DNA from 4 places in the Exiguobacterium sp. s11 genome. Region 3 is predicted to be linked to each of the others. Evidence: riboswitches for the same ligand, from Rfam matches in the RefSeq annotation. Region 3 holds a riboswitch; each other region holds the start of a gene.

Region 1 (7,863 bases), on a different contig from region 3:
CTGTTGCAACAATTCAACCGTGCCTTGCGCGAGCGTTAACGAAATTACACCATTTATAGGAACGGAGGCGAAATCAATCGATTTCGCCTCCGTTTTTTCGTCATTATTCATGATGTATGAGTAACCTGACAAACTGAACGAATTTGTGCGATGTGTTCGGGTGATGTTCGGCAACAACCACCGATCAATCGTGCCCCTGCCTCATACCATGTCTTCGCGACGGTTTGGAACGATGTACACTGATTCGTACCTGACCACGTTTTTGCGACCGGATCATAGACCTCACCGGAGTTTGGATAGACGATGATTGGCACATCCGTCAACGCCTTGAGGTGACGGATAAAGTCGGTCGCGTAAGATGCCGGAAAACAATTTGCACCGATTGCTGCGAGCTGTGGATGTTGCCCAATTGTCTCGATGCACGTCGCAAGTGCCGTTCCTTCACTAATGTGCGTCGCATCTTGAAGCGAAAACGTCAGCCAAGCGGACACTTCCGGATACGTTTCGAGAATCCGGAACAACACGACAGCTTCCTCGAGCGACGGAATCGTCTCGAATGCTAGCAGATCAGCCCCCGCTTCAATCAACGCTTCGATCCGTGGCCTGTGGAAGGCTTCTAGCACATCCACTGACACCCCATAATGACCGCGATACTCAGAACCATCTGCTAAGTAGGCACCATAAGGACCCACTGATCCCGCGATCAATGCGTCACTCTTCCCGATACGCGTGCGTGCGCTTTGCGCCAAGGTGACCGTTTGTCGAATCAGCGCCTGTGCTTCCTCTGTCGTGATATGACGTTGCTTGAAGCCTTCGATACTTGCTTGATAGCTTGAAGTGATGGCGACATCAGCACCTACTTCAAAGTAATCACGATGGACACGCTCGATCTGTTCCGGTGCTTCGATCAAGAGACGTGCTGACCAAAGCGGGTCGTTCAGATCGAATCCCTTCTGTTCAAGTTCGGTTGCAAGGGCACCATCTAAAATGAGAAAGGGAACTTCCTGTAATCGTTGATCAACTGGATTTTTGATTCGGTACATCTTCAACACTCCGTTTCTGAAAAGAATTCGTGAACGCATGAACGACATAACAGATCACGATGAATGGAATACCACAGTACAAGGCAATTCGTTGTGTCGGATCAAATCCGATACCAATCAGAGAAATCAAACAAACGACGAAAGCGGCGATCGGTACGAATGGAAAGAGTGGTGTGCGATAGACCGATTCGTCGACCGTATGCCCTTCACGAAGAAATTGCTTCCGGAAGCGATACTGGGCCACACTGATACTCATCCAAACGACGACGACAGCAAGACCGGAAATCGAGACGAGCGCGATATAGACACTCCCTGCTGCATAGATGCTAGACAGCAAGGCAAGTCCTCCGCCAAGCATGCTGAATAATACGGCTCGAAGTGGAACCCCACTTGGCGTCACCTGGGCGAAGAAGCGTGGAATCATGCGTTCGTTCGCAAGCGACCAGAGCATCCGAGAGGCGGCGTAAAGTCCAGAATTCGTTGCCGACAAGATCGCTGTCAAAATGACGAAGTTCATCACGTCTGCTGCGTAGGGAATTCCGATTCGTTCGAACACGGCGACGAACGGACTTTCGAGTACACCTTTCCCATCCGTTGGCAATAAGACGGCTAATACGATGATCGTACCGACGAAGAAGAGGACGAGTCGCAAAATCGTCGTTCGGATCGCAAGCGGAATCGTCCGTTTCGGATCGACTGCTTCACCCGCCGCGACACCGATTAGTTCCGTTCCCGAGTAAGCAAAGTTCACGGCAAGCATCGTCATGAAGATGACGAAAGCGCCATTTGGAAACAACCCGCCTTCGGTTAACGAAGAAAAGAATGGAGCCGGGCTACCATCTTGCAGTGGAATAAAGCCGACGATCGCTCCCGCACCGAGTAAAATGAAAGCAATGATTGTCACGACCTTAATGGCGGAAAACCAAAACTCGACTTCAGCGAACACGCGAACCTTCAAGACGTTGATACCAAGGATCATCGCAGCGAACAATGCGCTGAACACCCATACAGGAATCGACGGGAACCAACGTTGCATTAAAATGCCTGCTGCCGTGAATTCTGAACCAAGGGCGACCGTCCATGTCAGCCAGTAGAGCCAGGCCACTGTATAACCGGTGCCGGGTCCGATGTACTTCGTTGCGTACTTATGGAATGATCCGGTTTCCGGCATGTGCACGGCGAGTTCACCGAGACTTAACATGACTAAGTAAACGACGACGGCCCCAATCAAATACGATAAAATCGTTCCGACACGTCCTGCTTGTTCCAACGTATAACCTGTACTTAAAAATAATCCGGTTCCAATGACACCACCTAACGACAGCATGATCAGATGACGTGATTCCATCTTGCGTCGAAATGCTCCGCTCGTTTTCATGAATCCATTCCCTCCTCATTCCACCTATTTCAAACAAAAAACGCATCCTCACGGATGCGTCGGTCGACAATTCGGAAATCTTATCGATCGGGTGCAGCACCCGCAGGAATTAGCACAGTATCTTTCGACCTGTTGCTGAGGTTTCATAGGGCCAGTCCCTCCACCTCTCTGGATAAGTATGTAATTGTTCCTAACCATATCAGAATGCAGATAATTCAGTCAACAGGCATTTCCCGATTTTTTTGATAGATCCATAAATTAGATTCAATCAGTTGAAGATGACGTGAAGAGCGTGTTTCGAGCAAAGTACTAAAGAAATGTTTCACTTCGACGGGCTGACCCTTTTCCATGTCCCGTAACATCGATGATTTCATCGTGTCTTCCATTGCATGCATCTGCTTCAGCAAGACCGCTTCTACATCGTCATTAAAGACTGCGCCTTGTTCTTCCATCGCTCGCTTCGCTTCCTTCATGACGTCTTGAATCATCTGATGACCAATTGGGTCCTTGCGAATTGGACCGATGGCAGAGCGAAATAGTGTCGTCACGCCCGCAAATGTCGAAATGAAGAGGTACTTTTGCCACATGTCATCCATGATATGCATCGAGTACGCCATCGGTGCCTTCGCTTTCGCAAAACGTGTTGCAATCTCCTCTAAACGCGCTGTTGGTTTACCGGTTCGTGAACCAAACAATAGCCGATGCGACGGGCTTGTCTGTACAATACGCCCTTCTGCATCAAGCGTCGATTCAATGAAGCAAAGTCCGCCCAGTACTCGATCTTCTCCGAAGACTTCTGTTAACCGTCGTATATGCTGCATGCCGTTCAACAAAGGAATGATGTACGTCTCGCTCGAAACAAATGGCGCAAGATCCTGTAGGACATCATCCAAGTGATAGGCTTTCGTCGAAAGTAAGACGACATCAAATGTGTGATTCAGTCGCATGTCTCGTGTCACTAACTGAGGCGTGATCATAACATCACCATGAGGACTAGTGATCTGTAACCCTGTCTTTTGTAATTGTTCATAGCGCTTCGGACGAACAAGGAATGTCACCTGTTCCCCTTGCTCAGCAAGACGTCCCCCGAAATAACCTCCAACTGCTCCGGCACCTACGACTAAAACATGCATATGCATTACCTCCTTTTTAACTAATCGATTCGTTACTTACTCCTTCACCCTAACATATCGGAAACCATTTTCCTCATTCCTGCTTGAATCACTAAAATGTAAGTTAAGCGTTTGCATTTTAGAAAAAAACGTTTATACTAACTTGTATACAAGTATACTCACTTTAGAAATCAGGTGATTCCATGTCAGAACTGTTATACCCCTTGAAGTGGTTAGCAAAAGCTTCCGCTGGAGATCGTGTCGCACACGAGCTACGGATGCGCATCATTTCAGGAAAGATTGAAAGCGGTACCATTTTATCCGAAAACAAATTAGCCTCTGATTTTTCAGTCAGTCGCTCGCCCGTCCGTGATGCGTTAAAGGTCCTTGCATCCGAACAATTGATTCGTCTCGAACGAATGGGAGCGGTCGTCGTCGGTTTGTCTGAGCGCGACATTCAGGAAATCTATGATGTCCGGCTACTCATTGAAACGTTCGTCTTCGAACGACTCGTCAAAATCGAACGGGCAGAACTCGTCCGTGAACTCAGTAAAATTCTCGAAATGATGAAAGTTGCCATCAAATACAAGGATGCCGATGAATTTTCCTTCCAGGACGTTCTGTTTCACGAAACGATCATCCGCTCGATTGATCATGGATATGTCAGCATGATTTGGCAAAATCTTAAACCGGTCATGGAAAGTTTCATCCTCCTATCGATGCGGGTACGATTCGAAGAAGACATCGAAGACTTCGAACGCATCCTCGCGAACCACGCCTTGTACATCGAAGCAATCGAGACAGGGGATCGTGAACGGATGGTCGCTTCCTTGCATCAGAACTTTGATGACGTCCAGGAAGTCGAAGATCTCTGGAAAACGCAACAAATGATGTCGAAAGGAGTCGATTCACATGACTGAATACATGTTAGGCGTTGATATCGGAACGACGAGTACGAAAGCGGTCCTCTTTACGACAAAAGGAGAGGTCATCGGACAAACGAACGTCGGTTACCCGCTTCATACACCGAACCGGTCGACAGCGGAGCAGGATCCAGAAGAAATTTTCGATGCGGTTCTCGAATCGATCCGTTTGATCACGAAACGTCATCCGAGCATGCCACCGAAGTTCGTCGCGTTCAGTAGTGCTATGCACAGCTTGATCGCGATGGACGCACAACATCAACCATTGACTGCCTGCATCACATGGGCAGACAGTCGGAGTGAAGCATGGTCGAACAAGATCAAGGAACAATATGGTCTATCGATCTATCACCGGACCGGAACACCGATCCATCCGATGTCACCGCTCAGCAAAATCAGTTGGCTCGTCGAAGATCGTCCGGAGCTCCATGCTCAAACGAAAAAATATATCGGGATCAAGGAATTCGTGTTCCAAAGACTGTTCGGCAGATATGTCATCGACCACTCTCTCGCTTCAGCGACCGGTCTCTTCAACATTCATGAATTAGGCTGGGATACGGGCGCGTTACATGTCGCGGGAATCGATGCAAGCTACTTATCGGAACCCGTACCGACGACGACGTCATGTACCGGACTAAATACTGATTACGCACGACAAATGGGACTCTCCGTCGATACGCCGTTCCTAGTCGGTGCCAGTGACGGTGTTCTTTCTAACTTAGGTGTCAACGCGATTCGCAAAGGGGAAATTGCGATCACGATTGGAACGAGCGGTGCCATCCGAACGATCATTGATCGTCCGCAGACCGATGAAAAGGGAAGAACGTTCTGTTACGCGCTGACCGAGGACCACTGGGTCATCGGCGGACCCGTTAATAATGGTGGAATGGTCTTACGGTGGATCCGAGACGAACTCGCGTCAGCCGAAGTCGAGACAGCAAAACGCCTTGGCATCGATCCGTACGCTGTTTTGACGAAGATTGCCGAACGCGTCCGTCCTGGATCCGACGGGTTATTGTTCCATCCTTACTTGTCCGGTGAACGAGCGCCGCTCTGGAATCCGGATGTCAGCGGTTCGTTCTTCGGTTTGACACTTTCGCACAAAAAAGAGCATATGATCCGGGCGGCACTAGAAGGCGTCATCTACAATCTCTATACCGTCTTCCTTGCTCTGATTGAGTGCATGGACGGTCCCGTGACACGGATTCAGGCAACGGGTGGGTTTGCTCGGTCTGAAGTCTGGCGCCAAATGATGGCGGACATCTTTGAATCGGAAGTCGTCATTCCGGAAAGCTTTGAAAGTTCATGTCTCGGTGCTTGTATTCTCGGACTGTATGCGACGGGGGAAGTCGATTCGTTCGAAGTCGTCTCCGAGATGATCGGGGAAACGCATCGTCATGTACCAAATGAAGAAGCGATGCATGAATATCGTCAGCTCTTACCGATTTTCATTAGCTTGGCTCGAACATTGTCTGAGGATCATAAACGAATCGCTACGTATCAACGGAGCTTGATTCAAGAAGAAAACTAACTTAATCTTTTGGGGGAAGTCATCATGCCTTTAGTCATCGTAGGAATTGGGATCGTCGCGTTGCTCGTTCTCATCATGGGGTTGAAATTAAATACGTTCGTCTCACTCATCATCGTTTCCTTTGGCGTTGCACTACTACTCGGCATGCCGCTCGATCAGATCGTCAAAACGATCGAAGCTGGTATCGGAGGAACGCTTGGTCACCTCGCATTGATCTTTGGTCTTGGTGCCATGCTCGGAAAGCTGATCGCTGACGCCGGGGGGGCGCAGCGAATCGCCATGACGCTTGTCGCCCGATTCGGGGAAAAGAACATCCAGTGGGCAGTCGTCGTCGCTTCATTCATCATCGGGATCGCCCTCTTCTTCGAAGTCGGACTCGTCCTGTTGATTCCAATCGTCTTTGCGATTTCACGTCAGCTTCGTGTCTCAATTTTATATCTCGGAATCCCGATGGTCGCTGCCCTATCCGTCACGCACGGCTTCTTACCACCTCACCCGGGTCCGACCGTCATCGCTGGGGAATATAAAGCCAATATCGGGGAAGTCTTATTGTATGGTTTCATCGTTGCTGTTCCGACCGTCATCATCGCCGGTCCTATCTTTACGAAAATCGCCAAACGACTCGTTCCTGAATCGTTTACACGGACAGGAAATATCGCGTCACTCGGGGAACAAAAAGAATTTGATTTAGACGAGACACCAGGCTTCGGCATCAGTGTCTTCACGACGATGCTACCGGTTCTTTTGATGTCGGTCGCAACGATCTTCACGCTCTTACAAGAAACACTCGGCTGGGGTGAAAACAGCGTCATCTCGGCAATCGAGTTCATCGGAAACGCCTCGACAGCGATGTTGATTTCATTACTCGTCGCGGTCTACACGATGGGGATCGCGCGTCAGATTCCGATGCAAACGGTCATGGAATCTTGTACGACGGCAATTGCTCAAATCGGAATGATGCTATTGATCATCGGCGGTGGCGGTGCCTTCAAACAAGTCTTGATTGACGGTGGTGTTGGAACGTTCGTCGCGCAATTATTTGAAGGATCAGCGTTATCTCCGATTCTACTCGCTTGGTTGATTGCTGCGATTCTCCGGATCTCACTCGGTTCCGCGACAGTCGCTGCCCTCTCAACGGCAGGTCTCGTCATTCCGTTACTAGAGCAATCCGACGTCAACTTAGCGCTCGTCGTTCTCGCGACTGGTGCAGGTAGTCTGATCGCTTCACACGTCAATGATGCAGGCTTCTGGATGTTTAAAGAGTATTTCGGATTATCATTAAAAGAAACGTTTGCGACATGGACTGTGCTTGAGACGATCATTTCCGTTTGTGGACTTGGGTTCGTTCTTCTCCTCAGCCTCGTCGTCTAAGAAAAGGAGTCGTTCTACTTATGCAACATTCTATCGGAGTCATCGGGCTTGGCGTCATGGGACGCAACCTGGCACTGAATATGGCGAGTCATCAAGAAGAAGTCGCCATCTATAACTACACACGTGATTTAACGGACGATCTCGTCGCACATGATGAGGGACTACCTCTTCATCCGTACTATGACATTGAAGCATTCGTTCAATCACTCGCTCGCCCACGTAAAATCTTCATGATGGTCACGGCTGGTAGCGCGATTGATTCGGTCATCGAATCGTTGCTTCCGCATCTCGAAACAGGCGATATCATCATGGATGGTGGGAACTCTCACTTCCTCGATACAGAGCGTCGTTTCGACGAGTTACAACGCCATGGGATCGAATACATCGGCGTCGGTGTATCGGGTGGTGAAGTCGGTGCGCGGACCGGTCCTGCGATCATGCCGGGTGGATCGAAAGAAGCTTACGAACATGTCGCACCGATCTTGACGAAGATCGCCGCTCACGT
Region 2 (7,863 bases), on a different contig from region 3:
CAGAGATCGAATTTTTGAGCAATCGTCTTATTGACAGAAACGAGTGCATAGATCAACCGTCCTTTTTCAGTGCAGGAGATACTCAATCCATCACATCCTTCTCTTCGTTCGAAGAAACCTTTGACGTATCAAAGATTGATATGTAAACGAATATAACGTGTTTAATTTGATGACGCAACTTATTTGCTTTTAACATAAAAAGAGATATCATTCACGCGGAATGATATCGAGTCAGGCGACTTAGCTAATTTGGCGTTTAGACGCTGGAATTCCTTTTGCATCGATCGCTGCAATGATCCGACGGAAATAGAACAACCAAAATTGTAGGAATGGTCCGATTAAGAAAATCGAGAGGATCGTACCGAAGAAAACAGGTCCCCCAAGCAACCAACCGATGCCGCATGCCGTGACTTCCATGATCGTCCGCATCAGACGAATCGACGTTCCGAAGCGCTCTGCAAGTGTCAGCGTCAACCCATCACGTGGACCAGCCCCGTATCCGACAGCGACATACAGACCAGCGCCCATCCCAATGATGAAGATACCGAAAATCAGCCAGAGCGTATTCAACCAGATCGATTCAAAAGAGGGTAAGAGATGAGAACCAAGCACAAGATTCATGAAGACACCAACGAAAATCGCGTTGACGAGCGTTCCGATTTGCGGTGTGACGCGGTCTAATGCGTACTTAACGAAAACGAGTAATAGACCAACAAGTAAGATGATCGTTCCGACGGATAGTGGCGTCTTCTTTTGGAGACCAAGATGTAATACATCCCACGTCGAGACACCGAGTTCAGCCGTGATCATCATCGATGAGCCGAGAGCGAGTAAAAATAAACCGAGTAGGAAGAGTCCCCACTTTAACGTAGCGCGTAATAACCAGGAAGCACGATGACGCGTCATGTCTAACACCTCATTTCTTAAAAATAATTGATTCGTTAACTGTATCATGAGGAAAGTAGAAGAAGAAAGACGAAATTTTCCGTTTTTTCCATCTTAAGAAGGAGGGGAAGGTCGAAAGAGAAACGTATACTGAAGAAAAAAGGAGATGACAGGATGAAAGCGATCCGGCACCTGATTCGTTTTACATACATAGAAGCCGTCTGTTGCGTCTTTCCCGTGATGATTTTCGCAGCGCTTGCTCTTTCACGTTATCTTCCTACTGAAACGGTTGCTCGATATGATCTCTTGTTGCTATGGTGTATTCTCGTCCAAATCGTCTTACTCGTCACACGTTATGAAACGATGGAGGAATTCAAACTGATCTTATTGTTTCACGTCATCGGTCTAGCACTTGAACTGTTCAAAGTGAACGTTGGGTCTTGGAGTTATCCGGAACAGGCTCTAACGAAAGTGGCTGGTGTTCCCTTGTATGCAGGATTCATGTATGCAAGTGTCGCAAGTTATGTCTGTCAAGCGTTCCGAAGATTTCATTTACGCTTCACAGCATTTCCACCGCCTTGGCTTGCGATCAGCGTAGGCAGTCTCGTCTATCTCAACTTCTTCACCCACCATTGGATCTTCGATGCACGCTGGCTATTGATGGTCCTCGTCGTCCTTGTCTTCTATAAGTCATGGGTTCATTTTACGATCGAGCAGACGATCTACCGGATGCCGCTCGTCCTATCCTTTTTACTGATTGCCTTTTTCATTTGGATCGCGGAGAACATCGTGACGTTCTTTAAAGGCTGGGTCTATCCGCATCAGGAAGGAGGCTGGGCAGTCGTTGATCTTGGAAAATTGTCTTCTTGGTTCCTGCTTGTGATCATCACGGTTTTGATCGTCATCGTCGCGAAATACAAGCGTCAGGATCCGGCTGTGGAGATATATCAGCGTACATAGACGAAAAACATGACATTTCGTTTGCGATGAAGCGCTTCGATGTTCAACGTTCGTTCTAACATGTGGACGACAACTTGAGCGTGCTTGGCTCAACCAGCAACGAGACGGGAAATTATTGAAAAAAGAGTGAAACATTAGAAATTTTAAGCCGTAGAGTAAGGTGAGAACTTATTTTTCAAGGAGGACCTTACTCATGTCATCTCAATTAAAGAAAGCAGCGAAGGAGTCGCTCAGCGGTCGTTGGGGATTTGCAGTCCTAGCTTTTCTGCTGTTTAGTATTATTCAGGGTGTTCCTAATTTATTTGGATCGGATATCGATGAGCCGTCTAGTAGTATAGATCTCGTTGTATCATTGGTGTCGATTTTATTGATTCCAGTAGGAGTCGGTTGGACATGGATTGCCATGTCGATTGCTCGTGGCGAAGAAACGAAAGTGACGGATTTGTTTGAGCCATATGGTATGTTCCTGAAAGTGGTGGGGCTGGCCATTGTTCAGTTCATCTTTATCGCGCTCTGGACGTTACTCTTAATCATCCCTGGTATCATCAAGTCATTCTCTTACTTGTTGACGTTCTACATCCTTCGAGATGAACCATCGATCGGTATCCTCGAGGCCATCACGCGTTCACGCCAACTCATGGATGGTCACAAGATGGAAGCATTCTTACTCTTCCTATCATTCATTGGTTGGGCATTACTTGTAATCGTTACACTTGGTCTTGCTGTCTTATGGGTTGGACCATACTTCAGCGTCACGCTTGCCAAATTCTATGATCGTGTTCGTGGTGAACAAGCACCAGAGCCAACATCAGATTTCGTCGCACCATATTAATCCGGAATCCCGACACTACGTCGGGATTTTTCTTTGAAATAAATCCGATAGGAAAAGACGGTTTAATGGTTGCTTTAGTTCAATGAATTCTGTACGATGAATGCAACACATCTTATCTAGAGAAGTCGAGGGACTGGCCCGAAGACACTTCAGCAACCCCGCTATGGCGGAAGGTGCTACTTCCAGGAAGGAATACCTTCTGAAGATAAGAGCGGACAGGACAAGATACCGTCGCTCTTTTCGAACTTCGAAAAGAGCGTTTTTTTATGATAAGGGGGACGATGGAGTGGAGTATGGTTTTTGGTTACCGATTTTTGGGGGATGGTTACGTAACGTCGAGGATGAACAGATGCCAGCAACATTCGATTATGCGAAACAAGTCGCACAAACAGCTGAACGCATCGGCTTCTCGACGACGTTGATTGCGGAATTGAACTTGAACGATATCAAAGGCATCAAGGAACCGAGTCTTGAGGCATGGACAACGGCAGCGGCGATTGCTGCAACAACAGAACGCCTTGAGATCATGACAGCGGTTCGTCCCGGGTTCCATAATCCAGCGACGACGGCGAAGATGGCGGCAAACATCGATCAGTTGAGTGGAGGGCGATTTACGCTCAATGTCGTCTCAGCCTGGTGGGCAGAAGAAGCAAAACAATACAACGGTATTTTTACTGCACATGATGAGCGCTATGCCCGGACGGAAGAGTTCGTCACGGTCATGAAAGGACTATGGGCAGATGCGTCACCGTACAGCTTCTTCGGTCATCACTACACGATCGAACAGGCAGAACTCCATCCGAAACCCATCCAGCGTCCGGGGATTAAGCTCTACGCTGGTGGAGAGAGTGAAGCCGGAAAACGGACGATCGTCGAACATTGTGATGCCTACGTCATGCATGGAGGCACTGTTGAAGAAGTAGCTCATAAAATCAATGATATGAAAGTACGCCGGGAAGCGACGGGACACGCACCGCTTGAGAGCTTCGGTCTTGCTGCCTACATCATTTGTCGGGATACGGAAGAAGAAGCGCTTCTTGAGTGGCAACGCATCACGGACGTTAAGGAAGACAGCGCCGGTTATGCCGGTTATCAAGATTTCATCAGTAAATCGCAACTCGAACAACAGGTCGAACGAAACGATTATTCCGTCTCGAACCGTGGTCTACGTCCGAATTTAATCGGAACACCAGAACAAATCGCTGAACGGATTCTAGCATTCGAAGCTGTTGGTGTCACGTTACTCTTATTACAATTCTCACCACAACTCGAAGAAATGGAACGTTTTGCTCGTGACGTAATGCCACTGGTCGAAGCGAAACGAAAGGTAGGTCAACAATCATGACAAAAATTCATATTCTCCACGAAAATCAAGAATGGACGGACCATCTCATCAAACGTCTCGAAGAACTCGAGTTACCGTATGAAGAGTGGCACTTGAATGAAGGGATCGTTCCGCTGGACGAACTGCCGCCAGAAGGCGTCTTTTACAGCCGGATGAGTGCCTCTTCGCATACGCGGGGGCATCGTTACGCGCCGGAATTGACGGAAGGGGTCCTCGCTTGGTTAGAAGAGCATGACCGGACCGTCTTTAACGGAACGCGTGCGCTTCGTCTTGAAGTCAGCAAAGTCAATCAATACACGGCGTTGCGGAAGGCTGGGATTCGTGTACCGAAGACGACGGCTGCCGTCGGACGCGATCAAATCGTACAAGCAGCAAAAGAAATCGGTGTTTCGTCATTCATCACGAAACACAACCGTGCCGGAAAAGGTCTCGGCGTCCAGCTGTTCCACTCGATTGAAGCACTTGAAGCTTATCTCGACGGTCCGACATTCGACGAACCAGTCGATGGCATCACGTTGATTCAAGAGTATATTCAAGCACCAGAACCGTACATCACACGTTGTGAGTTCGTAGGTGGAAAGTTCGTCTACGCGGTTCGAGTCGATACATCAGAAGGTTTTGAGCTTTGCCCAGCGGATGCATGTGTAATCGACGACTTGTTCTGCCCAGTTGGTGAAGAAGCGCCACAAACGCCGATGAAGTTCCAAATCGTTGAAGGCTTCGATGACCCGATCATCCAAAAGTATGAAGCATTCCTCCAAGCGAACCAAATCGCGGTCGCAGGCATCGAGTTCATTAAGGATGCGTCAGGTACGATCTATACGTATGACGTCAATACGAATACGAACTATAATTCGGATGCCGAGGCAGCTGCAGGACGCTACGGCATGCTCGAACTAGCGAAGTTCCTCGGTGCAGCCCTTGAAACAAGCACAGTAAAATAAGAATCTGCTCCCGCCCTGTCACCGGACGTTACAAGACCGGATGACAGGGTATTTCTATAGAAAAGGGGGCGGATCTATGATTACGTGGAGAGAAGAACGACAGCTCGATATCCCGATTGAGGAAGCATGGCACTTGTTTGATCACACGCGATTGCAGCGTTTGATTCCAAACGTCGTCCAGCACGAGGTGATTGAACGAAAACCGGGTGTCGTCGGTTCGACGTATCGTCAAACATACATGCAGGGTAATCGACTCGAAACCTATATCGTGACCGATTTAGCCTATACGAACGAGCCTGACTTCAAGCAAAATACGATTGGATTCACATTGGCTAAAATATTCAAGATCGAGATGACGTTTACGCTCAAACCACTTGGACACGATCGTTGTCTGTTGATTTATACAGGAAAAAATGAAGGAGTGAACTTCGTTGGGAAAAGTCTCTTGTCACTCGGTGGCGAACGAGAAAACGAGAAAATTGTTCAAGGCTTGTTGCAACGTGTCGAAGAAGAGGCAGCGAAACAAAAGAAGAACAATGCATGAAAAAACGGATTCCCGCACTGGGGAATCCGTTTTTTCATATCTTATCGATTCGTATACGATTTATGATCACTCGGTAAAACGGATAGGCAGTCGACACCTTGATAACGTTCTCGTTTTCTATCGCTGGATCGAGCGATTTTGGATTATCAAAATGCTTAGTTACCGACTACTATTTTTAAGTATAAATACGGTTATTAAATTTTCATTTAATCCAAAGATTATATCGTTACGATAGTAGACGCAAACGAGAAATCTGTGAATCATTTTGCATCTCATTCAGTGGTCGAAACCGAACAGCTCGTAATTCTTGTTGATTAAGCGATAGTTCAGGATCGATCCCGAGTCGAGGTCCAGGACTATCTAAGGCACGGCGAACGAGAAAACATGTCTCTGTTCCTTGATCCATTGAAATCTCGTAAAGTTTCCGTTCGACCGTGACGTGAAGATGCGTTTCTTCTAACACTTCTCGCATGATGGCTTGCTCTTTTGTTTCACCATTCGCGACACCTCCGCCGGGTAACGTCCAAAATGTCCGGGAAGGGGTATGTAATTCGACCATTAGGATCTGTTGCTCTTCAATCAACGCAGCGCATACCCGATGTCGCATATCGCATTCCTCCTTCAACATGTTCAAAAAAAGACCGAAACGACAGTTCCGGTCTCTTTTAAATCATTGTGCGTATAACGCTGTTAATTGCTGTTGAATCGTATCGTTGTTCAAATACTCATCGTATGTCGTTTCTTTATCGACGATACCGTTTGGCGTCAACTCGATGATGCGGTTCGCGATCGTTTCGACGAACTGGTGGTCATGCGAGCTGAAGAGCATTGCGCCTTTATAAGCGATCAAACCATCGTTGAGTGCCGTGATCGATTCGAGATCCAAGTGGTTCGTTGGATCGTCGAGTACAAGGACGTTAGCACCACTGAGCATCGCTTTTGAAAGCATACAACGGACTTTTTCGCCCCCGGATAAGACAGATGCTTTTTTCATGACTTCTTCTCCAGAGAAGAGCATCCGACCGAGGAATCCACGGAGGAACGTATCACTCTCATCTGCCGGTGAATACTGACGGAGCCAATCGAGGATCGTCTTATCCGAGCCTTCGAAGAATTCCGAGTTATCTTTCGGCAAGTATGACTGGGAAGTCGTGACGCCCCATTTGAACGTACCGCTATCCGGTTCCATCTCACCCATAAGGATTTTGAATAGTGTCGTGATCGCGATATCGCTTTGGCTGATGAACGCGACTTTATCCGTCTTGTTCAACGAGAAGCGGACGTTATCAAGGACTTTGACGCCATCGATCGTCTTCGAGATGCCGTCGACCATCAAGAGATCATTTCCGATTTCACGTTCCGGTGTGAAGCCGACGAACGGATAGCGGCGTGACGATGGACGAATGTCGTCGAGTGTGATTTTATCAAGCAATTTCTTCCGTGACGTCGCTTGTTTCGCTTTTGAGGCGTTTGAGCTGAAACGTGCGATGAAGGCTTGAAGTTCTTTAATCTTCTCTTCTTTTTTCTTGTTTTGGTCACTTGCCATACGCGAAGCAAGCTGACTTGATTCATACCAGAAATCATAGTTTCCGATATACAGTTGGATTTTACCGTAATCAAGATCCGCCATGTGCGTACAGACGTTGTTCAAGAAGTGACGGTCGTGGGAAATGACGATGACCGTGTTCTCGAATCCGATCAAGAATTCTTCAAGCCATTTGACAGCTTTCAGGTCGAGTCCGTTCGTCGGCTCATCGAGTAAGAGAATGTCTGGTTTACCGAACAACGCTTGCGCAAGCAAGACTTTAACTTTTTCAGATCCTGTCAGCTCAGCCATCGTTTTCGAGTGAAGGTCTTCCTTGATGCCGAGTCCTTGAAGAAGCATCGCTGCTTCCGACTCCGCTTCCCAACCGTTCATCTCAGCGAATTCACCTTCGAGTTCAGCAGCACGCATGCCGTCCTCGTCTGAGAAATCTTCTTTCATATAGATGGCATCTTTTTCTTTCATGACTTCATAGAGACGTTTGTGTCCCATCATGACCGTTTCGATGACTTGGAATTCTTCGTATTCGTAATGGTTCTGACGGAGAACGCCTAAACGTTCGCCTGGTGTGATGATGACATCGCCTTGTTGTGCTTCGATGTCACCAGCGAGAATTTTCAAGAATGTCGATTTACCAGCGCCATTCGCACCGATCAGACCGTAACAGTTACCTGGTGTGAACTTAATGTTGACGTCTTCGAATAATTTTCGATCTGCAAAGCGAAGACCGACGTTTTGTACTGTAATCATATAGAGATGAACCCTCGTTTCTAGTAAGTGATGTGCTCATTCGAGTGTACCACAAATCGT
Region 3 (7,863 bases):
ATAATAAGATGAACTACTATTCATTCCATGTCAGTATAGCATGTGAGTGAAGGCGAGAACGGAGGAAAGACATGTTTCTGATTTGTGAGCTCTTTAAAATTCGATATCCTTTGATTCAAGGAGGAATGGGTAACATTAGTCATGCGGCGCTCGCGGCAGCGGTGTCGAATGCCGGGGGACTCGGAACGCTCGGGTGCGGGACATTGTCGGTTGATGAAGTGGCGTCTCGGATCCACGAGACACGAATGCTGACGAATCAACCATTTGCCTTGAACATCGCGATTCGTGTGTCTCCCTATACGGAAGCACTGATTGATCTCGCGATCGCAGAAAAGATTCCGGTCGTCTCCTTGTCGGCAGGAAATCCGGCACCGTACATAGCGCGACTTCAAGCTGCTGGCATCAAAACGATTGCGGTTGTCGCTTCAGTCAAACAGGCGTTAAAGGCAGAACAGGCAGGCGCTGATGTACTCGTAGCGGAGGGAGTTGAAGCGGCAGGCATCAATTCACCGCTCGAGTTGACGACGCTGACCTTGATTCCGCAACTCGTCGATCGGGTCAACATTCCGATCCTGGCAGCGGGTGGGATTGGTGACGGGCGTGGACTAGCAGCTGTTCTGTTACTTGGTGCGGCTGGTGCACAGCTCGGAACACGATTGATCGCGACGGAAGAGGCGAAGGTTCATTCGGCATACAAGGCGCACTTAATGGATGCGGCCGATACCGATACACGCATCATCGGACGTTCCGTCGGATTCGTCCGACGTGTCCTTGATGGTCCTTACGTCGAACGACTCACAGCAGAGACACCTGCTGCTTTTCTCGATCAGACGAATGAGTCGTATCATATCAGAGGCGCTCTTGAGGGCGATGAGGAGAAAGGGTATGTCAACGCTGGACTGGTTGCGGGATTGATTCATGACGTGCCGACTGTTGCGGCGTTGTTTACGCGCATGATGACGGAAGCAGAGGAGCAGCTGAAGCAAACGACGACTCGTTTCATGACATGAGCATACAGGGATGGACCCGTGATTCCACTTGTGGACAGCGGGTTTTTTCATGTTTTTTTGAAAATGGGACATTTGTCCTTTTCAAGTAGGGCATGAGTAAGGTCTACTCTAGTGTAGAGATTAAAGGAGGAGATGACGTGCAAGGAGTCGTGTTTGCTTTGATGAGCGGTCTGTTCATCGCCCTGCAAGGCATATTCAATGCGCGCCTTGCGACAGGCGTCGGACCGTGGTTGTCCGTATTGATCGTCCACTTTGTGGGTCTGATGGGTTGTTTAGTCATTTACAGTTTCGTACGAGATCGGAAAATCGGTGGCTTCCGTCAGTTACCATGGATTTATGCGAGTGGCGGTTTGATTGGCGTGCTAGTCGTCGTAACGGAACTGACAGCAATCCAAAAACTCGGGATGACATGGGCGATGTGTTTATTACTCGTCGCACAGATTTTATGTGCGTTTGTGATTGATTTAAAGGGATGGTTCGGTGTCTTAAAAAAACAAGGAAATCGTGGTCAATGGGTTGGTGTGGGTCTCATGCTTGTAGGAGTTGCGATTTTCTCACTTGCCTAAAGGGAGGGAACGAACATGGAAACCGTCATCCAACAATATGGACTGGATACGATTTTGACGGAAGAGACGCGCGCTTGGTTGCGTGAAGAAACCTTCCGAAAAGGAGAACTCCTCTGTACGACCGGTGCGACAATCGACCGGATGTACTTCATCGTCGCAGGCAAGGTCAAGATATCTGCTGCCTCGTCAGAAGGGAAACAACGGATTTTACGATTCAAAACACCACTGACAGTGATTGGTGACGCCGAGTTCATCAATGAACGAGAAGTGTTGAATACAGTTGAGGCGGTGACCGATGTCGATGTGTTGAGCGTGCCGTATGCGATTTTACGCGAGCACAATACAACGAACGTCTTTCTGCAATTCTTATTACGCACGATCACAGCGAAGTGGTATGCCGACTCGAAATCAGCGTCGCACCATGTGTTGTATACAGTTGAAGAGCGATTTGCAGGGTATTTGTTATCGATCGCTTCTGAAGCCAGTGACAGTTTATTTTATCAGGAGATGCGGACGTCGAACTTACATGACGTCGCCGACTGGCTTGGAACGAGTTATCGCCATCTCAATCGGATCATCACGAAATTGTGTGAAGAGGAGACTCTCGTTCGACGACGCGGGAAAATCATCATCGTCGATCTGGAGGGGATTCGCGAGAAGGCGAACGGCAACAGCTATGAGTAGGGAGGAACGAACATGATAATAGGCATCGTGTGTGCCGTGTTGGCAGGGATGTTAATCAGTTTACAGACGGTATTGAATGCTCGGATGAGTGACGCGTTTGGCGCTTGGGCGACGACGACGCTGGTCTTCTTCGTCGGTTTCATCGGAGCAAGTGTCACGTATGTTCTGTTTCGTGGTGGAACAATCGGACAGATTCAAAACGTATCGCCACTCTATTGGTTTGGTGGACTTGTCGGTGTCGGCGTCGTTTTTTGTGTCATGCGTGGGATTCAGTTACTTGGTCCGTCCGTCGCGATCTCTGTCGTTCTGATTTCGCAGTTAAGCTTTGCCCTCGCCGTTGATACGTTCGGTTGGTTCGGTTTGCCGCAAATCGACTTATCGTTTGGTCAGCTCATCGGTCTCGCTGTCATGGTGTGTGGCATCTTCGTCTTGAAACGGTATCAAGTCGTGGCACCGGAACAACAGGCAAAGGATCAACTAGAACGTGTTTCGTAATAACCGAATACAGAACGAGGACGGTGGCATTCCAATCCACTGTCTTTTTTTGACTAGTTTTCGACCTGGATCATGCGTCTTCTGAAGTAAAGCGAGAGAACAATAATGAGAAGACCACAGTACAACATGATTGTCGTGATCGAAACGTGAAACGACAGTAGAAACGAAAGGAGCGCGTAAGATAATGGAACGAGACCATTTGACGCGGCATTCACGACACTCATGACACGTCCCATCGTCTTTTCCGCACACTGAGACTGGATGAACGTAATGAAGCGAATATTGATGATCGAAGAAAGGACACCAAGTGATAACAGGATGATCAGGTACAACAAAATCTGCTGGACTTGACTAAGCAGGAAGAAAAGCAAACCTAAGGCGCCAATCAATCGGACCGATGAGTTAAGCCCATTTGCTTTCTTCTGCGTAAAACCACTCCAGAGCGCCCCTCCGAGCATTCCCATTTGATAAGCCCCTTGCATATAACTTAAATCCATCGCATCTCCTTGGAGCACATCATGAACGAGTAAGGGGATTCCGAGTAAGAGTGGTCCAAAGAAAAAGAAATTGACACAGATGACAAGAAAAAGTGTCTGCTTGAGTTGCTGAAGGTGAAAGACGTAATGTAGCCCTTCTTTTAGTTCAAAGAGAGCTGAATGCTGACGTGCTCGCTTGATCTTAGATTCACGAATACCATACGTGAAAAGGAGCGTCAGACAGAGTGTTCCGAAAATTACGAGAAAAACGTGCGAGTAAGAAGAATAGCTGAGGATGACCCCACCAAGAATCGGACCTGAAAAAAGGGCGATTTGATTAGATGTTTGAATCAGAGAATTGGCTTTAGTGAGTTGTTCTTTCGGAACGAGTGTAGGCAGTAAGGAAGCATTCGCCGGCGAAAAGAATGCATCCACACTACCGAATAGAAAGGCAAATCCTAAAATCGTCAGCAATGTAAGCTGATCGGCATGAAGTAATACGAGAAGACAGAGAATGAAACTGATCCGTAAAGCGCTCGAGATGCGCATGATCGTCGAACGTTTATAGCGATCGGATAAGACGCCACCGAACAACATGAGAAAAATACGGGGTAACAAGGTGGCCATGAGGACGAATCCGAGATATGACGCCTGGTTTAGCGTATGGATGACATACCATTGTTCAACAAACAGATAGGTTGATAGGGAGAGGGCAGAGCACATACCGGACCCCCATAAAAATAAAAAAGATCGATTTTTAAACAGCGATTGTTGCGTATCCATTTCAACAGGCAGCATATGGCACCTCCGGTTTAGACGTCGTCATTCTCAAATAGTGGTTCATCAATTGCAAAGGCAGTCGTCATGATATAGAAGTGTTTTTTATCTTCTTCGTCTAGTGAAGGGGACCGTGTGAACTCGTCCAATAGAGCACGATATTTGGTAGAAAATTGCCGAAAATTGGCTTCAGACATCGTCAGTTCCTTTTGAAGCGATAAGCTCATCCAGTCTTCAACGTTTGAAGACACAGGAGAAAAAGCAGTAGTTGGAGCGGTGAGGACGCGTGTCTTTGCTCGGTCCAATACCTCAAGATACGACTGCCGGGTCGCTTCGTTCGTCTCGACGAAGTTCAGTAGATGATCGGCAGGAATGTAGCCTCGAGCAATCGCTTGATAGTATTTCAATAGATTGCCGCCCTGTTCTTCCGTCCGGACGAGGCGAATCAAGTCATGCTTTTCAAGTTCTCGTACATGATAGAGGATCTTTGCGCGGGATAACGTCAGCAAGTGGGCTAACTGATGTACCGTGTGTGGTTTTTCGACGAGAAACATGAGGATTTTTGTTCGTAACGGATCACTGATCACTTTTAACTGTTCATAGCTCTCTAATATGTGAATCGCTTTTTGTTCCATGCAATCATCTCCTTTTTAACCGGTTAATTTTTATTAACCGTAAAACAAAAGACTTCATTTGTAAACGGTTACAAATTTGTGTGAGGGTGTTGGTAAAGAATACATCATTTGTTTACATACAAAAAGACTGACTCCAGTGACATCTCGGTCATCCTCCACTTTCTACTGGAAAGTAGGGGAAGAACGAGATGTTTGAAATCAGTCTCAGCTACTGTATGTGGTTCGAGGTGATTAGACCGTCATCGTATCTTTCCATTCCTGCTCGATGAAAGCATCGCGACCAGAGACAGCACGATCTTTTTTATAGTGTTCTGGATTTTTCTTATGGAAGTCTTGATGGTACTCTTCCGCCGGATAAAATTCAGAAGCGGCATCGATCCGCGTCACGATGGGTTGTTTGAAACGATTGCTTGCAGCAAGGGCGTCACGGGAAGCGATTGCTGCTTCATGCTGCGCATCCGTATGATAGAAGATCGCTGGTGCGTACTGCGTGCCACGATCTTGGAATTGACCTTCTGCATCCGTCGGATCCGTTTGTGGCCAGTAGAGTTCGAGCAGACGCTCGTACGGGAATAGGCTCGGATCAAACGTGATTTGGACGACTTCGAGATGTCCCGTCGTTCCTGTTTTGACTTGCTCATACGTCGGATTGTCGACGTGACCGCCCATGTAACCTGATACGATTCCCTCGATTCCTGGTAATTCTTCAAATGGTGTCACCATGCACCAAAAACATCCACCTGCAAATGTTGCTTTTTCCATCCGTCTCTTCCTCTCCGTGGGAAACTCCCATTGTATGTCTGACAGCGAGAAAAACGAAAACGACTCCTTCGCTTGGTTGCAAAAGGAGTCGCCGCTTTTTATCAACCAAAGCTTTCGCTTTGCTGGTCGTAGCACCTTGCTATACGCAGGTTGCTGGGACGTCATCGATCCAGATCTCTCGGTCCACTCTTGATAAGGGTATATGAAGTTGATGTCATTCGTTATCATTGTTGTGATGATACCATTCACATAGAAATAAAGTCAATCCTTAGGTTTCAAGGCACGTAAAACCGTCGCTCCGAGTGTTTTCGCACCAACCAATAACGCCTGTTCGTTGATTTCGTATTGCGGATGATGCTGTGGATGATTGATGCGACCGTCCGTATATCCGGAGCCGGTAAAGAAGTAACTTCCCGGGACGTGTGTTAGATAATGTGCGAAGTCGTCCGCCGCCATCATCGGTGTGAGTGACCGGACAGATGCTTCCGGTAAGAAAGAAGCGGCTTCCTGAACAAGTTTTGTCTCGTCCGGATGATTCCAAAGCGCCGGGTAACCCGTCGTGAAGTCAATCGAATAAGTAGCACCGATGCCGGCACACGTCGTTTTGGCGACAAGGTCGACTTCTTGTCGGAGCTGATGCCGCAATGTCTCATTGAACGTCCGGATCTCCCCGACGATGCGTGCTTCACCCATGACGATGTTCGGCGCCGTTCCTGCGTGGAAGGATCCGATTGCAAGAACAGCGGGTTCGAACGGATCGACCCGTCGACTGACAAGGTGTTGTAAGTTGCAGATGAGTTGTGCCCCAGCGACGAGCGCATCTTTTGTTTTGTGCGGTGCCTGGGCATGCCCACCTTGACCATGAACGATGATTTCGAATTCGTCGATCGCACATAATGTATGTCCTTCCCGAAACCCAATCGTACCAACCGGTAAATCATTTTCGAGATGTGTCGCGAAAATCGCATCGACGCCTTCGAGAACGCCGGCTTCGATCATTTGGATGGCTCCGCCAGGAAAGACCTCTTCTCCATGCTGATGAATGATTCGAATCGTTCCTTGCAATTGATCCCGTAACGGATAGAGCGTAGCAGCAAGAGCCATCACCATCGCCGTATGCCCATCGTGTCCACAGGCATGCATGACACCGGGATGGATTGACCGGAAAGCAAGTGTTGTCTCTTCTTGAAGTGGTAAAGCATCAAAATCTGCACGGACCGCAATCGTTGGGCCAGGGTGTTTGCCTTCGATCGTCGCGACGACACCACGACCTCCGACGGCTGTTTCGTGAGGGATGCCCCGTTCCGCGTAAAAGTTTGCAATTCGTTCTGGTGTGCGGACTTCCTGAAAAGAGAGTTCCGGATGTCGATGGAAATCACGCCGTAACGCGATCATCGTCGGTTCGAATTGTTCGAGTGCTTCAAAAAGTTGAGTTTGCATCTTCAAGCTCCTTTGACGTGTGTTTTTTCGTGAAAATGGGTACAGATACAGGTAATCACGAAAGGGGATAATGAAACATGGGAGAAATCGTCGTCAACGCTGTACTTACAATCAAAGCAGGACTCGCGGATCAAGTTTTCCCGATTCTACAAACGGTCTATCATGACTCACAAAAAGAAGAAGGATGCTTACGTTATTCCTTGCACCAATCGATCGAGGATGAGCATCAATTCATGCTGTATGAAGTGTATCGGGACGAAGAGGCACTTGAAGTGCATATCGCATCCGATCATTATAAAGCCTATCGTGAACAGATCGAGTTGTACTTGATGGATCGACAAGTGACGAAATACGTCGAGATGACATTCTGACGTGTTGCGATAAGAAGAGACGAAGCCGTCGAATTCGACGGCTTCGTCTTTTTTTGTCTTACATCGATTTAAATCCGAGGAAATGCTCTTGCCAACGCGGTTCATAAATCGAGTTGATTTGGAGCTGTGAACCGCCCGCATGGATGAAGTGTTCGCTATCGAGCATGATTCCGATATGCGATGGACCATCCGTGTAGGTGTTCTGGAAGAAGACGATATCTGAGCGTTTACCACTCGAGATACTCGTCCGGCGATTCGTAAAGAAAGCACCGTACCAGTAGCCGCGAACGTTCGTCCGACCACCGTATTTTCCAGCCTTATTTGTCGCGTAGTGAATCAAACCGGAACAATCGAAGCCACCGTTCACGGCATTTTGCGATCCCCATGTGTAAGGTGTACCGATATGTTGGACGGCTGCTTGAATCAGCTTTTCACCGCGCGTGTTATTCTTTTTAATGACCCGTTTATCGGACGTAATCGTCACAGCTGAGACCGGAAGATAGACGGGTGTCCAGCCTGACTGGATGACATAGAAGTTTCCGACCCGGTGACGCGGATAAACACGTTTGCCTTGCTCAACGAGTCCGCTGCCTTTTGGACTGGTTGGACTCGAAAAGAAGGATGTCGTCTGTTTGACGGTATAGATT
Region 4 (7,863 bases), on a different contig from region 3:
AAAACAAAAATCGATCAGATGACGGACGGCGAGCAAATTTTCGTCAAGGCGTCAGACCCAGGATTCTTGCCAGACGTTCAAGCATGGGCGAAAAAACTAGGTCACACGGTCCATTCAGCTGAAATGAATCAGGGAGTCGTCGAGGTCTTGCTTGAAAAAGGGCAAGGGGAGACACCTGCTGCAGCACCGGTTCAAGTCAATCCGGCAGATGATGCGACGATGGTCGTCTTCAGTGGTGATCTTGATAAAGCACTTGCCTCTTTCGTCATTGCGCAAGGTGCACAAGCGATGGGGAAACAAGTGACGATGTTCTTTACGTTCTGGGGCTTGAACATCATTCGAAAACCAGACGCACCGGCAGTTGAGAAAGCCGGTATTGAACGGATGATGGGCATGATGATGCCGAAACATGCCGGGGAGTTGCCGCTCTCGAACATGAACATGGCAGGCGCCGGTCAAAAAATGATGAAAAAAGTCATGAAGGATAAACAAGTCGATGCACTCGAGACGATGATGGCAAAAGCGCAAGCAGCGGGTGTCCGTATGATCGCCTGCACGATGTCGATGGATATCATGGGCATCAAGAAAGAGGAATTACTGGATGATATCGATTATGGTGGTGTCGCGAGTTATCTTGGTGCAACGGACGGTGCCAATCTGAATCTGTTCATCTAATCTAAAAACTGTTTATGTGAACGTGTCAAACCTGACATCTGATGTGAGGTTTGACACTTTTTTTGCGTCCTAAGGTATAAATGAGTTTGATTTTTCAAAAAAAATTGCGTATGATAAATCACATGTGAAAAAAACTTACATACAAATAGAGAGAAAAGATGGATGGAAGTGAGGAGATTTGATGGAAAAAGAAGTGATGAAACTAGTAAATCGAGCAAATGATTACTTATGGACGAATGTATTGATTATTTTACTCGTTGGATTAGGCATTTATTTTACATTCCGGATGCGGTTCGTTCAATTTCGGATGATCCCGGAGATGATTCGCTTATTGTTCCAAGGAACGGATAAAGGGAAAGATGGCGTATCGCCATTCCAAGCATTTGCGATCAGTACGGCAGCACGTGTCGGTACCGGAAACATCGCGGGTGTGGCGGCTGCAATCGCACTCGGCGGTCCGGGTGCAGTCTTCTGGATGTGGTTAATTGCCTTGATTGGATCGGCGTCAGCATTCGTCGAAAGTACGCTTGCTCAGATTTACAAGGTACGTGACGGAAAAGAATGGCGTGGTGGTCCAGCCTATTACATGGAAAAAGCGCTTGGACAACGTTGGTTAGGAATTGTCTTTAGTGTTCTGATCACGATCTCATTTGGTTTTGTCTTTAACTCTGTCCAATCGAATACGATCTCGCTTTCTCTACAAAGTCAATATGGCGTGGATAAGATATGGATTACGGTCGGATTAGTCGTCTTGACGGCACTGATCATTTTTGGTGGTGTCCGCAGTATTGCGACAGTCGCTTCATTCATGGTTCCGATCATGGCAGGTGGTTATATCTTAATCGCCCTCTATATCATGGTGACGAATCTTGAAGTATTACCAAGTGTCTTTAAATTGATTTTCCAAGAAGGATTATTCGAGTTTAAGACATTAGCAGGGGGAGCAATCGGGGCGGCCGTTCTGAATGGTATTCGTCGCGGTTTGTTCTCGAACGAAGCCGGTATGGGTTCGGCACCTAACGCAGCAGCAACAGCGGAAGTCTCTCACCCGGTCAAACAAGGCTTGATTCAATCATTCGCGGTCTTCGTAGATACATTGATGGTCTGCTCGGCGACAGCGATGATCGTTCTCGTCAGTGGAGTTCCGACAAAAGATGCGAATGGAGATGCCTTAGCTGGTATTGATTTAGCACAGGGCGCACTTGCATCACAAGTTGGATCATTTGCGACAGGATTCATGGCACTCGCCATCTTCCTATTTGCGTTTAGTTCCGTCGTCGGAAACTACTACTACGGTGAATCGAACATCAACTTCATCCGTGAAAATAAACAAGTCATGATGGCATACCGCGTACTCGTCCTCGTCATGATCGTCTTCGGTTCACTTGTCGAGTCGGCTAGTCTCGTGTGGGCGTTAGCGGACATCTTCATGGGATTAATGGCGATTGTCAATCTGTATGCGATTTTCCGTCTTGCAAAGATAGCGAAGCTGGCTCTCGATGATTACATGACACAACGAAAAGCAGGGAAAGAGCCACGGTTTTATGCGGACTCGATTCCGAACTTGCCAGGGAAAGATACGCTTGAAGCATGGCAAGAATCAGAAAAAGACGAAAAAGCGATCTAAGGAAAGGGAGTCAGAGAAATCTGGCTCTTTTTTTGTATAGAACGAATTTAAAAAGGGAATACAGAGTACAGAAGGGAGGGGGAGAATGGAAAACGTACATTTCGTCCGCGTCACGGATGCGGTCTGGGAGTCGTTCGGAAACGATCCCCACATCATCATGGACTGGATATTATTCATTCATGAGACGCAACCCGATCATGAACAATTATTCGCTCTCGAACAGACGAATGCCATCTATCATTTGATGAATCAAATCGATATCTATATTGATCAAGACACGCATTACAACCTGGGACGAGCGATCGTTGGCGAAGAGTTGATCGTTAATGAGGAGAAAGCGGCGATTGTAGGCATTCTTCCCTTGCCACTCCTCATCATCTCGGCTGAGGTGATGCGGAATTTCGATCAACGGGCACTCGCTTCGATTCATGATGAAGCCGGAACACCGGGCGAATTCGAGGATGTCTGGGAACAGTTCGCCGATTTACGCGCCTATTTTCAAAAGGCAGAAGAAGCGGAAGATACGATTTTAATTTATTATGTCTGATCAGCTAAAATCATAAAAAAGAGACCCGCTTCCAAGTCGTAGACTGGAAACGGGTCTCTCGTCGTTCAGATGAATCAAGACAACTTCATATGGAAGACGTTCTCTTTTACGTGAATCGTCAGATTAAAAATCGATTTCGTCCGGATCCGGTCCGAGGCGGACATCCGTTGCGATACGGTCAATTTTCTCAAGATCATCGGCATCGAGTTGGAAATCAAAGACGTCGAAGTTTTCCGCAATGCGTTCTGGTGTAACGGATTTTGGAAGAGCGACGATGCCGTTGTCGAGATGCCAACGTAAGACGACTTGTGAAGGTGTCTTGCCGTGCTTCTCTGCGATTTCCTTGAAATCGTTAATTTCGAGGAATTTCCCTTGCATGAGTGGGCTCCATGCTTCGACTTGGATGTTGTGATCTTGCAAGTATTCATGCAGTTCATGTTGTGGTAATTGTGGATGCAACTCGACTTGGTTGATCATTGGTGCCATCAAGCCCTCTTCTGCCAATGTATCGAGGTGATGTTCTTTGAAGTTCGAGACACCGATCGCTTTGATCTTGCCTGCTTCATACAGTTCAACCATTGCTTTCCACGCTTCGATATAGCCTTCGACCGGCCAGTGGATGAGATAAAGGTCAAGATAATCTGTTTCGAGACGTTCGAGCGATTCTGCGAATGCTTCCTTCGTCCGACCGGCACGAATATCATCGTTCCAGACTTTTGACGTTAAGAAGAGATCCTCACGTTTCACGCCGCTTTCCTTGATTCCTTTTGCGACACCGCGCTCGTTTTTGTAGACAGCAGCCGTATCGATATGACGATAACCGACACGTAATGCTTCAGCGACAGCAGCAGGTGCTTCTGTCTCTTCATCTACTTGCCAGACACCGAATCCGATTTGGGGAATCGTAATACCGTTTGAAAGTTTTGCGTATTGCATGTGTTACTCCTCCTCATAAAACGTAGTTTAGATTTGCTCGTTTAGTTTAGCATGAACGAACGAAGACGTCCGTTTCCATGCTCATGGAGGAATGAAATAAGGTAAAATAGAAAAGAATCATGAGATTTAATCGTGTGTTAAAAGAGGGGGAGAAAAGATGGCTCAAAAGAATAAAAAGCTATCCAAATGTACTTGGCTTAGCATTGGCGCCTTGTTAGTAACGCAGGCAGTGGGTCTGTTTCTTAGTGCGCGAAAGTCAGGACGTAATCCATGGGTTTGGGGAGGTGCTGGACTCGTTCAATTCCCGCTTCCGGCAATCGCTTACTTAATCTTAGAACGACAAGCGAAGCAGAAAAAATAATAAAACAGGTTCAATCGTCGACGCGATTGGACCTGTTTTATGGTTACGAAGAAATTCTTTCTTGCTTCGTCGCTGTCTTCTTCATACGTGGCAATCCAAAGAAGATGGCAATCGATCCACAGACGAAGAGCAGGAACGGATAGAACAGATACGGAATCAGTTCCGGTGAAGCCGTTTTCGTCAATTCTGCTGCAATCAAGAGTTGCGCGCCATACGGAATGATGCCTTGGATACCACAAGAGAAGATATCGAGAATACTCGCTGATTTCTTACGATCAATCTCGTACGTATCAGCGATTTCAGCCGCCAGTGGTCCAGCGACGAGAATCGAGATCGTATTGTTCGCCGTTGCGAGATTCGTCGCACTGACGAGTGCTGCCATACTGAATTCGGCACCGCGACGCTGAGAAATCTTGCGCGTCAACGTCTCTTTCAAGTAGACGATTCCACCGTTGAACGTGATCAAGCTGACGAGACCACCCATGAGGAGTGTCAAGATGGAAATCTCCGCCATGCCCATCATTCCTTTTGACATCGAGAGGACGAAACCGCTTAAGCCGAAGCTACCGTCAATCATACCGATGATACCAGTGAGCAATGTACCACCGACGAGGACAAGGATGACGTTGACACCAAATAGCGCAAGGACGATGACAGCGAGATATGGAATCAGCTTGTAGAACTCGAATGCTTTGGCCGTTACCGCATCGCCAGAGCCAGAAACGAACGCAAGTAAGATGATCGTCAAGATAGCAGCTGGGAGAACGATCATGAAGTTCGTCCGGAACTTATCGCGCATGTTCGTTTTTTGGGTACGGACGGCAGCGATCGTTGTATCCGAGATGAACGACAGGTTATCGCCGAACATCGAACCACCAACGACTGACGCTGCTGCGATCGCAACGTTGATGCCTGTCGCTTCATGAATACCGAAGGCGATCGGCGCGAGTGCAGCAATCGTTCCAGTCGATGTTCCCATTGCCATCGAGATGAAGGCAGCGATGATAAACAGACCACTCATCAGTAATGACGGAGGTAGGAACGTCAAAGCAGCATTGACGGTTGCATCGATGGCACCGATTGCTTCTGCCGTTCCAGAAAACGTACCGGCTAATAAGAAGATGAAGACCATGATCATGATATCGGGATTTCCGGCACCCGTTGCGATTCGTTCGACCGTTTGATTGATGGATCCTTTCGTTGTGATTGCAGCAAAGATCAAAGCGATCAATGCGGCGATAAGGATCGGAAATTCGTAAAAGTCGTCATAGAAGATTCCGGCTCCGATGAAGAGGACCAGGAATACGACGAGGGGAAGCAGTGCCCATTTGTTAGGCGTGATCGTTTCATTCATTGTTGACACCTCGTTTCTCAAAGATACAAAAAAGACCCCTTCGCAAGAAAGAAGGAGGTCTTTATGAAATAAAGACGCTCTTCTTATCTCTCAAGCTTTCGCTTGCTGGATTTGGCACAGTACGAATCAAATCGTCCGCTGCCGAAACATCATTGGGCCAGTCCCTCCGTTTCTCGCGATAAAAAGAAGTCATTCAATTGTTGTAAAACACGTTTCTTACCGTACCGCATTGAGTAACGCGTGTCAACTGTACTTTACTGAAGTGCTTGTTTTAACGTCTGGACGTTTTCTTCCATCAATTTAAAATAAGAGCTGTTTTGCTGTGCTTTCGTGACGGACTCTAGATTATGAATCGTCACGGATTCAGCTCCGATTTCTTTTTGGATGACACGTGCGACCTTCGGTGAGACCGTCTCTTCGAACGCGACGTATTTCAAATCATGCATCCGTGCTTCTTTCACTAAAGCAGCCAGTTGCTTTTGTGACGGTTCATCGGAAGGAGAAATTCCCGCGATCGGCAGTTGCGTGAAACCATATCGTTCTGCGAGGTAACCGTAAGCGGCATGCGTAACGAGAAGTTCTTTTTTCGATCCATCAGCGACGGCTTGTTTGAATTCTTTATCTAGTGCGTCAGCTTGCTGATCGAACGCTTTTAAGTTTTTCTCGAATGTCGCTTTGTCTTTTGGTACTTCTTTTGATAGAGCGACTGTGATGGAACGTGCCATTGCTTTTGCATTGGTAGGATCGAGCCAGACGTGTGGATCGTATTTTCCGTGGTCATGGCCTTCTTCTTCATGCGCAGGTTCATCCGTTGCGTGATCATCGTGCCCTTCTTCTTCGTGGGCATGTTCGTCTTCACTATGCCCCTCTTCTTCATGTGCATGGAGTGTAGCATCAGATTCCAGTAAGTTGACGTCCTTACTCGTCTCGACGAAGCGGACGTCCGTGCCGTTTAGACTCTCCTGAATTTTTTTCGAATATGGCTCGAGCGTCGTGCCCGTTAAGAGGAACAAGTCACCCTTAGCAATTTCAGTGAGTTGTTTTGACGTCGGCTCGTAAGAGTGAGGATCTGCTCCAGGTGGGACGATCATCTTGACGTCGACTTGATCACCACCGATTTCGCGGGCAATAGCAGCTGTTGCGAACGTTGATGCATAGACTTCTGTCTGGGTTTTATCTGAAGTCGATGAATCGGTATTCGAACCGCAAGCGGCGAGGACACTTGCACTCGCGAAGGCGATTGTTAAAGCAGGAATAATTTTTTTCATTATATGATACCTCCATTATTAAAACGTAACAATTCCGATTTGGACTTTCTCACTATAGCGGAACGCTGGTGAAGCGTCAAGTAGGAATACCGAGACGTTCGACATCTTTTAAAACGGGGTAGAAGGATAATAAAGTGAAGAAACTAGCACGTCTTTTTGGAGGTGATCAAGTGAAACGTGAAACTGCATGGCTAATGGGGGGAGCTGCATTATTGACGACGGCAGCAGCGGGAGCGAGTATCTGGAACAATTATGGTGCACTACTTCGATGGACCGAACCCGCCTTGCCACTCACAGAAAAACAACTTGCACCGCGGACGCTCACCTACAAACAGGTGGGAGACCGCATCTTACAACTCGATCTCTATTATCCACCAGGAGAAGGACCGTTTCCAGTTGCCATCTATGCACACGGTGGTGCATTCGTTCGTGGAGAGCGCGATGACATGTTCTGCTTTAGTCCAATCGTTGATCGACTACTTGAACTCAGAGTTGCCGTCTGTAGTATTGAGTATCGTTTGTTCGAAGAGGGCAGTTATTTTCCGGATAACCTCGAAGATGTACGGGATGCGTTATGTTTTTTGAATAAGGAAGCAGAGGGTCTTCGCATTCTAAGAGGACGGATGATGGTATGGGGAGATTCAGCCGGAGCCTCACTCATGCTGACGACGGCACTTGCCCCATCTGCTTTCGTTGGTGAGCGCGATGAGCGGCACATGCCATTGATCAGTGGTGTGATCGCTTTATATCCACCGACGAACTTTTTGCTGTTTAATTTCATTCAGACTTGGATTGCCCATATTAAGTTCTACAAGGGGGGACGAGAAGAATGGCGCAAGCTGATGACGCACGTCTCACCCGTCACACATTTATCGTCGGATGCTCCGCCAATCATGCTCTTGCACGGTAAAAAAGATCCGATTGTTCCGTTTTCTCAAGCCTTGCATTTCGTTGAGAAGGGAGCGGATGTCGGAGCCGATGTTCGTTTGTTTTCCTTTCCGAATGGTACGCACTCACTTGCTAGTTTCGCTCAGACGGAAAATCCGTTAAAGATCGAACGATTGCTTGAACGAATTGAACATTTCACCTGTCAGG

The links. Region 3 has a riboswitch for S-adenosylmethionine ahead of msrA (peptide-methionine (S)-S-oxide reductase MsrA). Riboswitches for the same ligand answer to the same signal wherever they lie in the genome.
Region 1: linked by a shared signal. The riboswitch ahead of KNQ12_RS13495 (amino acid permease) and the one ahead of msrA (peptide-methionine (S)-S-oxide reductase MsrA) in region 3 are both predicted to bind S-adenosylmethionine.
Region 2: linked by a shared signal. The riboswitch ahead of KNQ12_RS13365 (LLM class flavin-dependent oxidoreductase) and the one ahead of msrA (peptide-methionine (S)-S-oxide reductase MsrA) in region 3 are both predicted to bind S-adenosylmethionine.
Region 4: linked by a shared signal. The riboswitch ahead of KNQ12_RS12660 (Na+/H+ antiporter NhaC family protein) and the one ahead of msrA (peptide-methionine (S)-S-oxide reductase MsrA) in region 3 are both predicted to bind S-adenosylmethionine.

Annotation. Positions count from the first base shown of each region.
Region 1 is NZ_JACSNF010000004.1:182,076-189,938, forward strand. It holds gene KNQ12_RS13485 (MarR family winged helix-turn-helix transcriptional regulator) at 1-39, shown strand, start outside; gene mmuM (homocysteine S-methyltransferase) at 108-1,043, opposite strand; gene KNQ12_RS13495 (amino acid permease) at 1,018-2,421, opposite strand; SAM riboswitch class I at 2,499-2,600, opposite strand; gene KNQ12_RS13500 (ketopantoate reductase family protein) at 2,637-3,554, opposite strand; gene KNQ12_RS13505 (GntR family transcriptional regulator) at 3,737-4,453, shown strand; gene gntK (gluconokinase) at 4,446-5,987, shown strand; gene KNQ12_RS13515 (GntP family permease) at 6,012-7,358, shown strand; gene gnd (decarboxylating NADP(+)-dependent phosphogluconate dehydrogenase) at 7,379-7,863, shown strand, end outside.
Region 2 is NZ_JACSNF010000004.1:154,183-162,045, reverse strand. It holds gene KNQ12_RS13385 (MarR family winged helix-turn-helix transcriptional regulator) at 1-86, opposite strand, end outside; gene KNQ12_RS13380 (YczE/YyaS/YitT family protein) at 241-906, opposite strand; gene KNQ12_RS13375 (DUF817 domain-containing protein) at 1,060-1,845, shown strand; gene KNQ12_RS13370 (DUF975 family protein) at 2,039-2,677, shown strand; SAM riboswitch class I at 2,787-2,889, shown strand; gene KNQ12_RS13365 (LLM class flavin-dependent oxidoreductase) at 2,964-4,022, shown strand; gene KNQ12_RS13360 (ATP-grasp domain-containing protein) at 4,019-4,966, shown strand; gene KNQ12_RS13355 (SRPBCC family protein) at 5,043-5,510, shown strand; gene KNQ12_RS13350 (NUDIX domain-containing protein) at 5,737-6,117, opposite strand; gene KNQ12_RS13345 (ABC-F family ATP-binding cassette domain-containing protein) at 6,181-7,803, opposite strand.
Region 3 is NZ_JACSNF010000003.1:34,811-42,673, reverse strand. It holds gene KNQ12_RS11230 (NAD(P)H-dependent flavin oxidoreductase) at 72-1,010, shown strand; gene KNQ12_RS11225 (DMT family transporter) at 1,148-1,576, shown strand; gene KNQ12_RS11220 (Crp/Fnr family transcriptional regulator) at 1,592-2,260, shown strand; gene KNQ12_RS11215 (DMT family transporter) at 2,273-2,755, shown strand; gene KNQ12_RS11210 (MFS transporter) at 2,809-4,029, opposite strand; gene KNQ12_RS11205 (winged helix-turn-helix domain-containing protein) at 4,044-4,643, opposite strand; gene msrA (peptide-methionine (S)-S-oxide reductase MsrA) at 4,875-5,405, opposite strand; SAM riboswitch class I at 5,501-5,604, opposite strand; gene KNQ12_RS11195 (M20 metallopeptidase family protein) at 5,667-6,845, opposite strand; gene KNQ12_RS11190 (putative quinol monooxygenase) at 6,923-7,216, shown strand; gene KNQ12_RS11185 (SH3 domain-containing C40 family peptidase) at 7,275-7,863, opposite strand, start outside.
Region 4 is NZ_JACSNF010000004.1:13,559-21,421, reverse strand. It holds gene KNQ12_RS12685 (CoA-disulfide reductase) at 1-675, shown strand, start outside; gene KNQ12_RS12680 (alanine/glycine:cation symporter family protein) at 857-2,302, shown strand; gene KNQ12_RS12675 (hypothetical protein) at 2,388-2,849, shown strand; gene KNQ12_RS12670 (aldo/keto reductase) at 2,973-3,785, opposite strand; gene KNQ12_RS12665 (hypothetical protein) at 3,943-4,146, shown strand; gene KNQ12_RS12660 (Na+/H+ antiporter NhaC family protein) at 4,190-5,500, opposite strand; SAM riboswitch class I at 5,581-5,685, opposite strand; gene KNQ12_RS12655 (metal ABC transporter solute-binding protein, Zn/Mn family) at 5,755-6,768, opposite strand; gene KNQ12_RS12650 (alpha/beta hydrolase) at 6,939-7,863, shown strand, end outside.